DNA from 2 places in the Lacrimispora cavernae genome. Region 2 is predicted to be linked to the other one. Evidence: a T-box and tRNA genes for the amino acid it is inferred to sense, from the RefSeq annotation. Region 2 holds a T-box; the other holds one or more tRNA genes.
The links. The T-box of region 2 lies ahead of tyrS (tyrosine--tRNA ligase). A T-box ahead of a tRNA ligase gene usually reads a tRNA of that ligase, here a tRNA-Tyr.

Region 1: it encodes a tRNA-Tyr, which carries the amino acid that the T-box ahead of tyrS (tyrosine--tRNA ligase) is inferred to sense. The anticodon was not compared.

Annotation. Positions count from the first base shown of each region.
Region 1 covers NZ_CP157940.1:3,863,044-3,871,023, forward strand. Annotated here, with positions in the region: gene ftsH (ATP-dependent zinc metalloprotease FtsH) at 1-205, shown strand, start outside; gene ABFV83_RS18160 (glycoside hydrolase family 13 protein) at 578-2,641, shown strand; tRNA gene ABFV83_RS18165 (tRNA-Tyr) at 2,723-2,804, shown strand; tRNA gene ABFV83_RS18170 (tRNA-Leu) at 2,845-2,930, shown strand; gene ABFV83_RS18175 (LysR family transcriptional regulator) at 3,013-3,954, opposite strand; gene ABFV83_RS18180 (aspartate ammonia-lyase) at 4,088-5,533, shown strand; gene ABFV83_RS18185 (hypothetical protein) at 5,726-5,881, shown strand; gene ABFV83_RS18190 (methyl-accepting chemotaxis protein) at 5,963-7,669, shown strand; gene ABFV83_RS18195 (desulfoferrodoxin family protein) at 7,703-7,980, opposite strand, start outside.
Region 2 covers NZ_CP157940.1:68,746-76,725, reverse strand. Annotated here, with positions in the region: gene ABFV83_RS00395 (HD domain-containing phosphohydrolase) at 1-794, shown strand, start outside; gene tyrS (tyrosine--tRNA ligase) at 844-2,067, opposite strand; T-box leader at 2,107-2,363, opposite strand; gene pdxT (pyridoxal 5'-phosphate synthase glutaminase subunit PdxT) at 2,433-2,993, opposite strand; gene pdxS (pyridoxal 5'-phosphate synthase lyase subunit PdxS) at 3,002-3,874, opposite strand; gene ABFV83_RS00375 (PhoH family protein) at 4,010-5,380, opposite strand; gene ABFV83_RS00370 (6-phospho-alpha-glucosidase) at 5,650-6,975, opposite strand; gene ABFV83_RS00365 (PTS transporter subunit EIIC) at 7,007-7,980, opposite strand, start outside.

The DNA.
Region 1 (7,980 bases), 700 kb from region 2:
TCATGCCAAGAGCTATGGCAACCAGGTAGCCAATACCATTGATAACGAAGTAAAGCGGATCATTGATGAGTGCTATGAAAAGGCGAAAGACATCATCTTAAAGCATGAAGAGGTTCTTCACGCCTGTTGTAAGCTGCTCATGGAAAAAGAAAAGATCGGCCAGCAGGAATTTGAAAGTTTGTTTCCTGCAGCAGCAGAAGGTTAAAAACCCTCTGCAGGCTTAAATAGGATAGAAGCGCAGAGTCTGGGAAAATATCTAAGTTTTCACCCCGGAATCTGCGCTTTTTTGTGCCTAGTGCAGAACTAAAGGAAAAATGCATAAAAAAATATAAGTAAAAAAATGATGTTTGTGCACACTTATTTTCACAGCCGTGGTATAGTAATAATCGTAAACCCCCCCAATACATTATATAGTTTTTGCTACACCCCATAAGAAACGAAATACCTTCTCCGAAAAACGGTCAGCTGCCCCGCTGGCCGTTTTTTATGCCTGTTAGTTAAAAAGGCAGGGTTGTATATTTGGATTTAATCGGATAAAATAGAATGTATAGACAATGAGAAAGGAAATGAAAATCATATGTGCTTCCAGGCTGAGGCGTTAAATAGAGATGCGTTATTTACTGATGAGACAGAAAGCTTCCGATTCCCGGCTGAACCCGGTGTGGGGGATGATGTGATTCTGCTTTTCCGAACAGCAAAGGGTAATGCAGACCAGGTCTGTTATATCCAGGAGGGATTAAAGGATGAGACTGCCATGGAAAAGGCAGAATCTGACGGGCTATTTGATTATTATAAACATAGATTGACGGCAGGGCATGAGAAAATCAGCTACAGCTTTAAGGTAGTCAAAGGCGGAGAAGTCTGCTACTATAACCGGCTGGGGGTTTCAGGGGATAATCCGGAAGGGTTTTACTTTCGCATTGTCCCCGGTTTTTCTACGCCTGACTGGGCAAAAGGGGCTGTCATGTATCAGATTTATGTGGACCGGTTCTGCAATGGAGATGAGTCCAACGATGTGGTGGACGGAGAGTATGTATACATTGGCCGTCCGGTATCCAATGTACAGGACTGGGGGAAGTATCCTGACCAGATGGACGTAAGGGATTTTTACGGCGGCGATCTGCAGGGGGTATGGGATAAGCTGGATTATTTAAAAAGTCTTGGCGTTGATGTAATATATTTTAATCCTATTTTTGTCTCCCCATCCAATCATAAATATGATTGCCAGGATTACGACTACATTGATCCTCATTATGGCGTGATTGTAAAGGATGGAGGGCAGCCGGTAGCATCCGATGCAAAGGATAACCGGTTTGCCACAAAATACATGATCCGGACTACGGATAAGGAGAATTTAGAAGCCAGCAATGAATTTTTTGCCCGGTTTGTGGAAGAGGTGCACAAGCGGGGGATGAGGGTCATCCTTGATGGGGTATTTAATCATTGCGGCTCGTTTAATAAATGGCTGGATGGAGAACGGATCTATGAGATGTCTGAAAAATACCAGCCCGGAGCCTATGTGTCAAAGGACAGTCCATACAGGACATTTTTTAAATTTCACGATGAAGGAGCCTGGCCCTATAACCGTTCCTATGACGGCTGGTGGGGGCATGAAACTCTTCCAAAGCTTAATTATGAGGATTCCCAGACTTTGTATGAGTATATCCTGCAAGTTGCCCGGAAATGGGTTTCCCCGCCCTACAACGTAGATGGCTGGCGTCTTGATGTGGCGGCAGATTTAGGCCACAGCAGCGAATACAACCATAAGTTCTGGAGAGATTTCCGAAAGGCGGTAAAAGAGGCTAATCCGGATGCCATTGTACTGGCAGAGCATTACGGTGACCCGTCTGGCTGGCTCCAGGGGGACCAGTGGGATACGGTCATGAATTATGATGCCTTCATGGAGCCGGTAACCTGGTTTTTGACGGGAATGGAAAAGCACAGCGATGAAAGCAACTTAAGTCTGTTTGGCGACGGAGAAAGCTTTTTTAAGTCCATGAACTACCATATGAGCCGTATGATGACAGGCTCCATTCAGACGGCTATGAATGAACTGTCAAACCATGACCATTCCCGCTTTATGACCAGAACCAATGGCCGGGTGGGACGGACTTCCACTCTGGGGCCGGAAGCAGCTTCCCAGGGCATTCATAAGGGGATTTTCAGAGAGGCGGTCATGATCCAGATGACCTGGCCCGGTGCACCTGCGATTTATTATGGAGACGAGGCCGGTGTCTGCGGCTGGACAGATCCTGATAACCGGAGAACCTATCCCTGGGGCAGAGAGGATTTAGAGCTGATCGAGTTTCACCGGTATATGACAGGACTTCATCACAGCATACCGGCACTGCGGTTTGGGTCCTTAAAGCAGCTTCTTGCCGGGAACCATCTCATTTCTTACGGGCGTTTCTGGAAGGACAGCATTTGTGCCGTGGCGGTCAATAACCTGGCAGAAGAACGGCAGATCAGTATCCCTGTATGGCAGCTGGGAATGAAGGATGGAGAAATCATGTCCCGATACATGCTGACCTGTGAAAACGGGTACAATGCAGGCAAAGTTCCCTATGAGGTGATGGACGGCCAGGTGCTTGTCTCCATGCCGGGAACAAGCTCTGTTTTGCTTGTGGCGGACCAGAATTAGAAAATTTATTTTTTTATAAAAAACCTTGATTTTTTAATGTCCCTGTGATAAAATAACACTCGCTTGCTTAATAAAAAGCATGGGTGGGTTCCCGAGCGGCCAAAGGGGGCAGACTGTAAATCTGTTGTCGACGACTTCGAAGGTTCGAATCCTTCTCCACCCAGTCCGTACCGTTGTTAAGAACTGATGCGGTATATGAGAATGCCGGCGTGGCGGAACAGGCAGACGCACAGGACTTAAAATCCTGCGGGACTAATCTCCCGTACCGGTTCGATTCCGGTCGCCGGCATGATGAAAAAGAGACCTTGTACTCTGATATGGAGCACAAGGTTTTTTGGCGTTTAAAAATGAGAAATCCAGGTATATCAATCTTATCTGTTCCCCGTAATTTTCAAAAACTCCTCCATTGCCCGGGTGAAGCGTCTGCCGGTCTTCCAATAGAAACATAAGTTTCGCTGGCAAATGCTACTTTCGATCTTATAATAGATAACATTTGGATGAGACAGAACCTGTGCGATCAGTGTGTCACTAATAAAGGATATTCCCATTCCTGAACAGGTTATATTATAAGAAGTAAGCTGCTGGTCAAGTTCAAATACAATTTCTGGAGCAATGTCGTACTCCTGCAGAATTTCTATTGCGCGCTTCCTTGTATCGTTCTCAGGCTTCAGCATAATAAATGGCTCTTTTTCAAACAGTTTAAGCGGTGCCGGTCTAATATTTTCTTCCAAAAAGGAACCATCAAGAATCCGTTTTACCGGAACCTGGTACTGCTTTGCTTCCCGGTTAATTTCAAAGGTTTTCGGCACAGCCAGAAGCAAATGTTCTTTTTTGTAAATGCGGCTGTCAAATATGGCTTTGTCCAGAGAACAATTATCAATCATCAAATCAATTCTGCCATTTTGGAGATAGGATGCCAATGCGGCTGTGCTCTCTTCAATCAGCTCCACCTTAACCATTGGAAAGCGCCGGGTAAATTCGCCAATTAAAGGAGGCAGTACCCATGAAGAAAAAAGGCTGCTTCCTCCCAGGACCAGCTTTCCAATTTTCAAATCTCCCCAGTCATTCACAAAGTTGTAAAAGTCACTTTCAATAAAAAGCATTTCCTCCACAGACTTAATATATTTTTCTCCACATTCCGTCAGAGTCAAAGGCTTTGTACTTCTGTCAAAAATCGGATAGCCGATTTTATTTTCTATTCTTTTTATGGTAGCGCTTAGGGAAGGCTGAGAGATAAATAATTTTTTTGCTGCGTTGGAAAAACTTTGTTCTTTGTACACCATGTATACATAATCCATTCCCTTAAACATCATGAACCTCCCATTTGGTTATATAACTCTAAAGTTATACTTGTTATAGAAATATACGTATTTGATTATATTATATATAAATTCTATAATAAATACAATACAAAATGGCATTTTGCCAATTATGGAGGATATATCATTGGATAATAAAAATAACAAAGATTACCGGATAGAAAAGGATTCCATAGGAGTCAAAGGTGTACCGGGGAATGTGTATTATGGCGTACAATCACTTCGTGCGGCAGAAAACTTTCATATTACCGGTCTCAACATTCACCCTGAAATCATTAACAGCCTTGCTTACATAAAAAAAGCAGCAGCAATTACCAATCTTGAGATCAATCTTCTGGACAAAAAAACTGCAGAAGCCATTGTTCAGGCATGTGATGAAATTCTGGCTGGAAAATTCCATAAAGACTTTATCGTTGATCCGATCCAGGGCGGAGCAGGAACTTCTCTGAATATGAATGCCAATGAAGTGATAGCCAACCGGGCCATTGAACTTCTGGGCGGACAAAAAGGCGATTATTCCATTGTGAATCCCAATGATCATGTAAACTGCGGCCAGTCCACAAATGATGTCATTCCAAGCGCCGGGAAAATGACTTCATTAAGACTTCTTAAAAATTTGAAAAAAGAACTTCTCCGGCTGAATAAAGCATTTTGTGAAAAAGCTGTCGAATTTGACCATGTCTTAAAGATGGGACGCACCCAGATGCAGGATGCAGTTCCCATTCGGCTGGGCCAGGAGTTTACAGCCTATTCAACAGCAATTATGCGTGATATCCGCCGCATGGACAAAGCCATGGAAGAAATGTGTACTTTAAATATGGGCGGAACAGCTATAGGGACAGGTATCAATGCAGATGTGAGTTATTTGAAACGTATTGTGCCTAATTTAGCCAAGGTGTCAAATATGGAATTGGTGCAGGCTTCAGATTTGATCGATGCAACACAAAATCTTGACTCTTTCGTTGCCGTATCAGGTGCAGTCAAGGCCTGCGCTGTAACACTGTCTAAAATTGCCAATGATCTTCGCCTGATGTCTTCCGGACCAAGAACAGGCTTTCAGGAAATCAACCTTCCTGCTAAGCAAAATGGTTCATCAATCATGCCCGGCAAAGTAAATCCGGTTATTCCCGAAGTTGTAAATCAGGTGGCCTTTAATATTATAGGCAATGATGTAACCATCACCATGGCCGCAGAAGCCGGACAATTAGAATTAAATGCATTTGAACCGATTATTTTTTATTGTATGTTCCAGTCGATTGACACTCTTGCCTATGCCGTACAGACATTTGTAGATAACTGCGTATCCGGTATTACGGCTAATGAAACAAGATGCCGTTATTTAGTAGAAAACAGTGTGGGAATCATCACAGCGATTTGTCCCCATGTTGGGTACCAAAAAGCGGCAGATATTGCTAAGAAAGCCATGAATAGCGGCAAATCCGTAAGAACATTAATTCTGCAGGAAAAACTTATAAGTGAAGAAGAACTGGACCTCATATTAGATCCGGTACATATGACAGAGCCAGGGATATCAGGCAAAAATTTATTATTAAACAAAAAACGGGAGGCATAGATACGCAATAGAGAAAACAAGGCGAAAATCATTTTACAGGACACTGTTTGCCCAGTTTGTAAAAAATAGCCTAAATAAATGTAAAACATTGGTAAAATATATATAGTTATCTGAAAATTTGCCGATATACGCATTAGACCGCTGTAATTGTAATGACAGAGGGGTAAAATGGATATCGGAGGATAACATAATATGAAAAGGAAATACAAGGGAATAAAAAAGGAACTGGTAACATTCACCATTGGATGTATCATCTGCATTGTATTCGTACTGTCCATAGGCTCCATTTATCTGACCTATCATACGACCCGGAGATCCTTGGCCAAGAGCTTAAAGGAAACTTCGTAACTGGTTTCTGAAAAAATAACTCAGAAGCTGGAGGAGTATTCCATCATATCCGAATCAATCGCCCTTTATATGAAGGGAAATGTGCAAAAAGAGGGCAGCATCAATATATTCTTACGGATATCATGTTCCCAGTACGGACTTAATAACATCGATATTATTTCATCTGACGGGACCTCTGTTGTCAATGGAAAATCCTATGAACAGGACAATGCATACCTCCAGGCCAAAAACGGAACTCCCTTTTTATCCGACCCCATGATTCATAAGGATTCCGCTTTCTTTGAATATGCATACCCTTATGATGATCTGGTCATTATGATTGAATTTCCTTATTCTGTTTTCCAGGAAATGATCCAGGATACGAAGCTTGGAGATACGGGAAGTACCTATATTTTAAATCAGGAAGGTACGAAAGTGGCCCACGAGGATTTTTCTCTGGTATTATCCCGGCAAAATGATGCAGAGGCGGCAAAGAAAGATCAAGCCGCTTATGGAGAAATCGCAAAACTGGAAACCGCAATGGCGGCTGGGGAAAACGGCTTTGGATTTTATCACTGGAACGGAGATAACAGATTTGGTTCCTATGCTCCTGTGAAAGGCACCAATGGCTGGTCGGTGAATGTGACCGCTTCGGAATCGGAATTTATGTCCGGTGTTATAACCTCCATGTTAAATGCTGTCATTTTGGGAGCTGTTTCCCTGATACTTGCGGTTTTTGTCATGTTTCGGATCACGGACCGGATAACAAAGCCCATCGGGCAGGTGGTTGATTCCATTGATCAGTTATCTGCCGGAGATTTGAGCATTGAACTGCATATGAAACGTCACGACGAAATAGGGGGAATCGGAGAAAAGGTCAATGAAATGGCAGGGAAATACCGGGATATCATCTATGATATTTCCGGATTTTTACAGCAGGTCTCCTGTGGCAACCTTACGGTTCAAAGTAATTGTGAATATCCAGGTGAATTTAACGGAATACGAAGTTCCATGGAAATGATCGCTTCCCGCTTAAATGATATCATATTAAACATCCGTTCCTCCGCCCAGGAGGTCAATTCCGGAGCAGAACAGGTTTCCGGCGCCTCCCAGGCTCTTGCTTCCGGAGCAGCCATGCAGGCGGCAACGGTGGAAGTATTAAATGCTTCCATTGTTAATGTTTCGGAAATGACAGAAAAGAATTCAGAGCATGTACGGAAGGCTTCCGATTATGTAAAGCAATCCGGATCAAGGGTCAGTGCAGGAAACCGGCATATGCAGAGCCTTCATTCCGCTATGGAAGAGGTAAGCCTGTCTTCTGAGAAAATATCCGGCATCACAAAAATGATTGAGGACATTGCATTTCAGACCAACATACTGGCTTTAAACGCAGCCGTTGAAGCAGCCCGGGCCGGAAGTGGGGGCCAGGGGTTTGCGGTGGTTGCAGGGGAGGTGCGGAACCTGTCAGCCAAATCCGCTGATGCGGCAAAACAGACTGCCAAACTGATTGAGAATACGGTAAAGGCGGTATCAGAGGGAAAAAGACAGACGGATGAGACCGCAGGAATCCTTAAGGAGATTGCAGATAAATCCATTCTTGTGGAACAGGTCATGGAGGAAATTGAATCATCCACTCTGGAACAGGCCAAGGCTATGGAGCAGATCTTAAAAGGGCTGTCCCAGGTATCTGCCGTTGTCCAGTCCAATGCAGCAGCGGAGGAAAGCTCGGCTTCCAGTGAAGAACTGGCGGCACAGGCACAGGCGTTAAAGCAGGAGGTTGCAAAGTTCAACTTGTTTGAGAGTAATTAAAAAAGCCAATCCCGGTTGGGAAGGCTTTTTTTGTTATGCCTCTGTTTTCCAGAATCCATGAAGATTGCAGTAGGCGAAAGCGGCCTTTGGAGAATCGCCGTTTTCCAGTGTAAAGCGGGCCACCGGTTCACAGTCCGGACTTAAGCTTACCCTCATAACGCTGCCTGCCGTTGTCTGCAGGCAGACCCAGGCAATGTTGTGATCCTCAGTCATGGGATGGAACGCGCTGCCTACCTTTACGGTCACATGATTTCCTTCTGTTTCAATGACCGGGGCATGCTTTTCTGCGGCTCCATCCGAGGTATTAGGCT
Region 2 (7,980 bases):
TTGACTTTCAGGATTCCATTGAAAATGAATGGAGAAACGATTCCGAATACTTTGACTTTTTAACCAGCATTCCCCTTTCCGAAGAAGAGACTACAGAGTATTTGAAAATGCTGGTCTTTATCATTGATTTCAGAAGCCATCATACGGTGACCCATACCATAACTACCACCAGCATCAGCTATGAGCTGGGAAAACTCCTGTCCTTTAATGAGGAACAATTAAATATGGTCCTCTGCGGCTCACTGCTCCACGATTTGGGTAAAATCGCGGTTCCGGTGGAAATTCTTGAGTATCCGGGAAAATTAAGCAGGCAGGCCATGGCAATTATGAGGACCCATGTAAATTACACGGAGAAAATATTCGGGGGCAGTATTGATAAAGCCATTGAGCGCATCGCACTGCGTCATCATGAAAAGCTGGATGGATCCGGGTATCCTAATAAGCTGAAAGCCCGAGATTTGACTACGGAAGAACGGTTGGTAGCCATTGCCGACATCATCAGTGCCTTAACCGGTACAAGAAGCTATAAAGACTCCTTTCCAAAAGATCACATTCTGTCCATCCTCTTCAGTATGAAGGGGGACGGCCTGTTGGATGAAGCCATCGTTGACCTGGCAGTGGAACATCTTGATGAAATCCTTGACACCACCGCTATCCGCTGTCAGCCTATATTAAGCATTTACGAGAAGCTGAGAAAAGAATATGAATCTCTTCCTTATTTAGAGTCCTATGATGAAAAGCTTCATTTTGCACTTACCTTAAAGGATCCGGAGCTAATGCCATCATGGCCATAAAGTAGAAAAATCCGGCTGGAATCAGCCGGATTTTTCTACCTTCTTTTCTTTATTTTGCAATTACCCTTACAAACTTTTTCTTGCCGCGTTTTACTATAATTCCTTCTCCGGAGAATTTCTCTTTCGCAAAAACAGCTTTTACATCAGAAACAGTTTCACCTTCTACGGTCACTCCGCCCTGTTCCACATTGCGCCTTGCTTCGGAACGTGTGGGAGCCAGACCGGATTTTTGGAGAATGGCAAGGATGTCAATGCTTCCGTCCGTAAAATCTGCCTCTTCCAGTTCGCAGGTGGGCATATCAGCCGCATTGCCGCCGGTAAACAGCGCTCTGGCACTCTCCCTGGCCCTTTCCGCTTCCTCTTCCCCATGGACCAGATTGGTCAGCTCGTAGGCAAGAATTTCTTTTGCTTCATTTAACTGGCTGCCTTCCCAGCTATCCATCTCGTTAATCTGCTCGATGGGAAGGAAGGTCAGCATGCGCAGGCACTTTAACACATCCGCATCGGCAATGTTTCTCCAGTACTGGAAGAAATCAAAGGGTGAAGTCTTTTCCGGATCAAGCCATACGGCGCCGGACTGGGTTTTTCCCATCTTATTTCCTTCGGAATTTAAAAGCAGGGTAATGGTCATGGCATGGGCATCTTTTCCCAGCTTCCGGCGGATTAACTCTGTGCCGCCAAGCATATTGCTCCACTGGTCATCTCCGCCAAACTGCATGTTGCAGCCATAACGGTTAAACAGCTCATAGAAGTCATAGCTCTGCATGATCATGTAGTTGAATTCCAGGAAGCTTAAGCCCTTTTCCATACGCTGCTTATAGCATTCAGCAGTCAGCATGCGGTTGACGGAGAAATGGGGGCCAACCTCCCGGAGAAAATCGATATAATTTAAGTTCAGCAGCCAGTCTGCGTTATTGACCATAAGGGCCTTTCCTTCAGAAAAGTCGATAAAACGGCTCATCTGCTTTTTAAAGCAGTCACAGTTATGCTGGATTGTTTCCACTGTCATCACCTGGCGCAAGTCGCTTCTTCCGGAAGGATCTCCAACCATACCGGTTCCGCCTCCGATCAGGGCGATGGGCTTATTGCCTGCCTCCTGAAGGCGCTTCATTAAGCACAGGGCCATAAAATGTCCTACGTGAAGGCTGTCGGCCGTGGGATCAAATCCGATATAGAATACGGCTTTTCCTTCATTTACCATTTTGCTGATTTCTTCTTCGTTAGTCACCTGGGCGATCAGGCCACGGGCTTTCAATTCGTCATAAATTGTCATCATTATTCTCCTTTTTCATAAAAATAAGCCCCGTCCTATCAAAAGGACGAGGCTGAAGTCTCGTGTTACCACCTTAAGTTTATAAACAGCTCACGCTGCCTACCTCTTTGAGTACCTGATGCGATACTCTAGCACAATAACGGGTGCGGGAATCCGTCGCAGCCTACTTGGCCTCTCAGCCGTTGGGTGCGAAGCTCAAAGATGTATTCGCAATTCGTTTTCCACGCGCCTCTCATCTGCCGGCTGCTTTCTGTGTGGTCCATCGTACTGCTACTTGTTCTTATCAACGCTTTTACTTGTTTTATGAAGTTATTGACTAGTATATGTTGTTTAGTTTTATTTGTCAAGAGGGGTTTTTTCATTTTTTATCTGCACATGTGCAAAAAGTGAGAATGAACGGTCGTATCTTCCGTCAGCTCTGGATGGAAAGCACAAGCCAGCATATTCTTTTCCCGGGCAGCCACGATTTTTCCGTCAACCTTTGCTAAAACCTCCACTCCCTGACCAACATCTGCAACATATGGCGCACGGATAAACACCATGGGGATGGTTCCCGCACCGCCAAATTCCGATTCAGTTTTGAAGCTGGCCAGCTGCCTCCCGTAAGCGTTGCGCTCCACTGTAATGTCCATACAGGCAAGATGGTTTTCTCCTCCGATAACCGTTTTCGCCAGCAGGATCATACCAGCGCAGGTACCCATCACAGGGAAACCACTCTGAATCATCTGAAGGATTGGCTCCTTTAATTCTAATTCCCGCATCAGCTTTTCCATCACCGTGCTTTCGCCTCCGGGCAAAATTAAGCCACTCATTTCTTCGGTAAAATCTGCCCGCTGCCGGATTTCAAAGCTGTCTGCCCCCAGTTTTGACAACATCTTTCCATGCTCTATAAATGCGCCCTGCAAGGCAAGTATTCCAATTCGCATCGTTCACTCTACTTTCCACGTTCTGCCATCAAGAGGGCGATTTCCTGCTCGTTGATACCTACCATCGCTTCTCCCAAGTCTTCACTAAGTTCTGCGATTAATTTTGCATTATTAAAATTGGCAACAGCTTTCACAATGGCAGCGGCACGTTTTTCCGGATTGCCGGATTTAAAGATACCAGAACCCACAAACACACCTTCCGCTCCCAACTGCATCAGCAGCGCGGCATCAGCAGGAGTCGCCACGCCTCCTGCTGCAAAGTTCACCACAGGCAGTTTGCCGTTTTGTGCCACCCATTTCACCAGATCCAATGGGGAAGCCAGTTGTTTAGCAGCTTCAAATAATTCATCCTCCTGCAATGCAGTGAGCATCCGGATTTCGCTTTGAATTTTCCGCATATGCCGCACTGCCTGCACCACGTCTCCAGTCCCTGGCTCGCCCTTGGTACGAAGCATCGACGCGCCCTCGGCAATACGGCGCAATGCTTCTCCAAGGTCCTTGGCACCGCAGACAAAGGGTGCGCGGAATTTAGTTTTGTCAATGTGATAGATGTCATCAGCCGGAGAAAGTACTTCGCTTTCATCTATGTAGTCGATTTCGATGGCTTCCAGAAGCTGTGCTTCCACAAAATGCCCAATGCGTACCTTTGCCATTACGGGAATGGAAACCGCTGATTGAATCCCTCTAATCATTTTAGGGTCGCTCATCCGGGAAACGCCGCCTGCAGCCCGAATGTCGGCGGGAATCCGCTCCAGTGCCATCACAGCGCACGCACCGGCTTTTTCAGCTATTTGTGCTTGTTCCGGGGTGCTGACGTCCATGATTACGCCGCCCTTTAGCATTTGGGCCAGATTTTTATTGAGTTCATATTGTTCTGACATAATAAATCCTCCTAGTATTTTGGGGTCTAAGTTAATACACTTATTATGCCCCAAAACTGGACTTATCAAAAGTGCCAGTTTATATTTATTTAACAATACCAGTTAGGAGTTTTAAGAGCAACTGCCCATCTGCATTTACATCCTTTGGGCCGCGTCCAAAGCCAGATCGGAGCGCACGCATTCATCTGGGAGCATCGCAAGTTGAACACTGAGCGGGCTGCCCTTCATCCGCTCTGCCGCATAAGAGAGACCGTTGGTACGCTCATCCAGAAGAGGATGGTCTATCTGAGCCGGATCTCCCAGCAAAATAACTTTAGTGCCCTTGCCCACCCGGGTAACAATCCCTTTCACCTGCCGTGGCGTCAGATTTTGTGCCTCGTCGATAATAAGCCAGGTATCGGTGATGGAACGCCCGCGCATGAAATTCATAGCTTCGGCTGAAATAATGCCTGTCGTAAAAAGATAATCGATTCTGCCGTGCAGTTCCTTTTCATCCCAGCGGGATTCATGGGGCCCATGGTCTAAGAGTATTTCAAGGTTATCCACGATGGGGCGGAGAAGAGGAGAGATTTTTTCCTGCTCACTTCCCGGAAGAAATCCAATGTCCTGATCAAATTGCGCATTGGGACGGCAGATGAGAAGCTTGCGATATTCTTTCTGCGCCTGTTCCACTGTTTTTTCCAATCCGACCGCCAGAGCGTAAAACGTCTTAGCCGTACCCGCAGGGCCCTTTACAATCACTAAAGGTGCCTCATCAGCGGGAAGCATCAAGGCCTCCTGCAAAAACTGCTGGCCCACGTTACGGGCTTTTACCCCGAAAGGCCGGATATTTTTGTAGGCCAGAGCTACAACTTTCCCCTTCTGAAAGCGGCCCAGTATCGTCTTTTTTTCCGAAATATCCGAGCGGATCAGTACAAACTGATTCTCCATAAGTTTTACCGGAACAAATATCCCATGATCATCTATGGTGTAAAGCAGATCAGCCGGCACTCCTTTTTTCTTAAAAGAGGACAGGGTTTCATCGGGAGCATATACTTCCGCTCGCCCGGTATACTGTCCCGAAGAAACGGGAACCTGATCGGTAGTAAAGTCCTCCGCAGGAATTCCCATCATCTGTGCCTTGATCCGGACTACAATATCCCGGGTAACTAAAATAACAGATTCTCCTTGATTGCACAATCCCCTGCACACTTTCAGGATGCGGTTGTCCTGGCTATTGGGCTGCATTCCTTCTGGCAGAGGAACGTCCACATGGTTTACTTCCAATCGGAGAAACCCACCGTTTGAAAGGGGAACGCCCTCATTGAGGCTTCCGGAAAGGCGCAGATTTTCCAGTAATCGAATCGCTTGCCGGGCGTTGCTGCCGCGTTCTCCGTCGGAGTTTTTAAGCCTGTCAAGCTCTTCCAGTACTGCTAAGGGAAGGACAATGCAGTTCTCTTCAAAGGATTCTAAGGCATAAGGGGCCTGAATCAGTACATTGGTATCTAGCACATAAGTTTTAGGCATTACACTCCTACTTTCTACATATGTATTATTTTTTACTACTTCCAGTATAAATGCATTATGTAAACTTATCTATCAATCTGTAGTAAAATGAAAGTAAATTTAAAGTTATAAGTATTCATACATGCCTATATTTTTACTTAAAATATTTTAATTGTAGCGTATCGATGGAATGCAATGTTAATATATAACAAAAAAAAGCCCCGTCCTGTCAAAAGAACGAGGCTAAAGTCTCCCTAAGAATCTTTTTTATCATTGAAGTTAAGAAAATCCTACTTTAATTCCGGCCAGTATTCCCTGTTGGCCTCTACCAGATCATCTAAAATCTGTTTTGCAACGGAAGCGCTTGGCACAGTCTTTGATAAAGTCAGGGCCTGCCACAGCTTTAAATAGCTTCCCTGGGTCCATGCTTCCACCACCAGACGCTCCACAGCAAGCTGCTCTTCCATCATTCCCTTTTCAAAGGTAGGAATATTTCCCTGACAGATAGGTTCCGGACCTTCATTTCCTACGAGACAAGGCACTTCCACCATTGCAGTTGGATCAAAATTAGAGATGGCACCTTTATTTTCCACGATGCAGAGCATCTGCTCACGGGTATTAAAGGCAATGGCGCAGGCTAAATCTACAATGAAAGAAGCGTGGTTATCAATGGAGAATTCCCCGCCTTTTCCGGTTCCTGCCTGTATGATGGCTTTTGCGGCATCAAATACCTCTTTTTCTCTTCCTTCCATTACCTCATTGGCTCTGGTATGGTCAGGATCTGTATGCTCCACCACATAATCCGGGTAAAGGTAGTATTTTAAATAAGTATTGGGAAGAAAGTCAGGCTCCAGCTTTAATAAATCCGCCGCCTTTTTATGGGTCAGCTGCCAGCTTGCATCCATATGCTGGGTCTCCACGGCCTTTTCCGTTAAATATCCGTTTTTAGACACATAATCCAAAAGCCGGGGCATCAGGTCGGTTCCATCTTTGTCCTTTACACTGGTCCACCAGCCAAAGTGGTTCAGCCCGAAATACTTTACATCCATGTCCTTAGGATCCCTGCCCACAATATATCCCATACGCCGTTTGGTTCCCACCGGCATGTCGCAGATATTTAAGACCTTGGAATGAGGCTTTAATACACGGCAAGCCTCTGCCACAATGGAAGCAGGATTGGAATAATTGAGCATCCAGCAGTCCGGAGAATATTTTTCCATAAGTTCAATCAGCTCCATCATCCCGCCAATGCTTCTCATTCCATATGCAATGCCGCCGGGTCCGCAGGTTTCCTGTCCAACCACATGATATTTCATGGGGATTTTTTCATCCAGCTCCCGCATGGCATATTTGCCCACCCGGATATGAGCCATACAGAAATCCACATCGGTAAAAGCCTCCTTAGGGTCTGTTGTATAAGAAAACTCCACATCAGGCGCTGTTTCATTCATAACAATTTCAATGGCCTTTGCCAGGGTCTCCTGACGCTCTCCGTCATTGTCATAAAGTTTTAAAGAGCGGATAGGAAACCGGTGCAGGTTATCCATCAGCATCATTACAATGCCAGGCGTGTAGGTGCTTCCGCCGCCGGCAATTACGATTGAGAATTTTTTCACGATAATTTTCCTCCTTGCTTCATCTGATCTGTCAGCTATTTTCGTTGTTTCCCAGTTCCTCGTCAACAGCCTTTCTTACAGCAGTTACTTTTAAACCATAGATTACCTGAACGTTATTTCCCTTTTTCATTACTCCATTGGCTCCGGTGTCATTTTTCAGAATATCTTCCTGAACCAGATCAGGATTGGTAATGATCAGGCGCAAACGGGTAAAGCAGTTGTCCACCTTTTCAATATTTCCGGCGCCTCCCAGGGCTTTCACGATCAGTGCGGCATCCACATCCTCGCCGTCTTTCCCAAGCTTTCCCTCTTTCTCAGAAGCCATCTTTTCCTTGTACTCTGCTTTGGTATGAAGCTTCATTTCCATCCCTTCCGTTTCACGGCCCAGGGTCTTTAAATTCAGTTTTGTAATAAGAACGCGGAATATTACATAGTAGATCACAAAAAATCCAAGACCGGTGACAATATACATGGGCCATCCGGTTTTATGGATTCCCAAAGGCACATTGAAAAGCAGGAAATCTAAAAAGCCGTTAGGACCGATGGCGCGGACGTTTAAAATATTGAGAACCACCATGCTCAATCCGCTTAAACCCGCATGAACAACAAACAGAACAGGAGCTACGAACATAAAGGAAAATTCAATGGGCTCTGTAACACCTGCAATAAAAGAAGTAAATGCGGCAGGAATCAGGATAGCTTTTATTTTATTGCGGTTCTCCGGTCTGGCCGTATGATACATGGCAAGACAGGCGCCCATTAAGCCGAACATTTTGGAGATTCCTCTGGCATCCCAGATCACGGACTTAGACAGAATATCGATGGCAGGGTCTGCGATTTCGGCATAATAAATGTTTCTGGCTCCTTCAAACACTTCTCCTCCAATGGTTGCAGCACCTCCCAGGGAAGTATATAAAAACGGGGTATAAACCAGATGATGAAGGCCTGTGGGAATGAGAAGACGTTCCAGCGCGCCGTAAATAAAAATCCCGAAGTTACCGGATT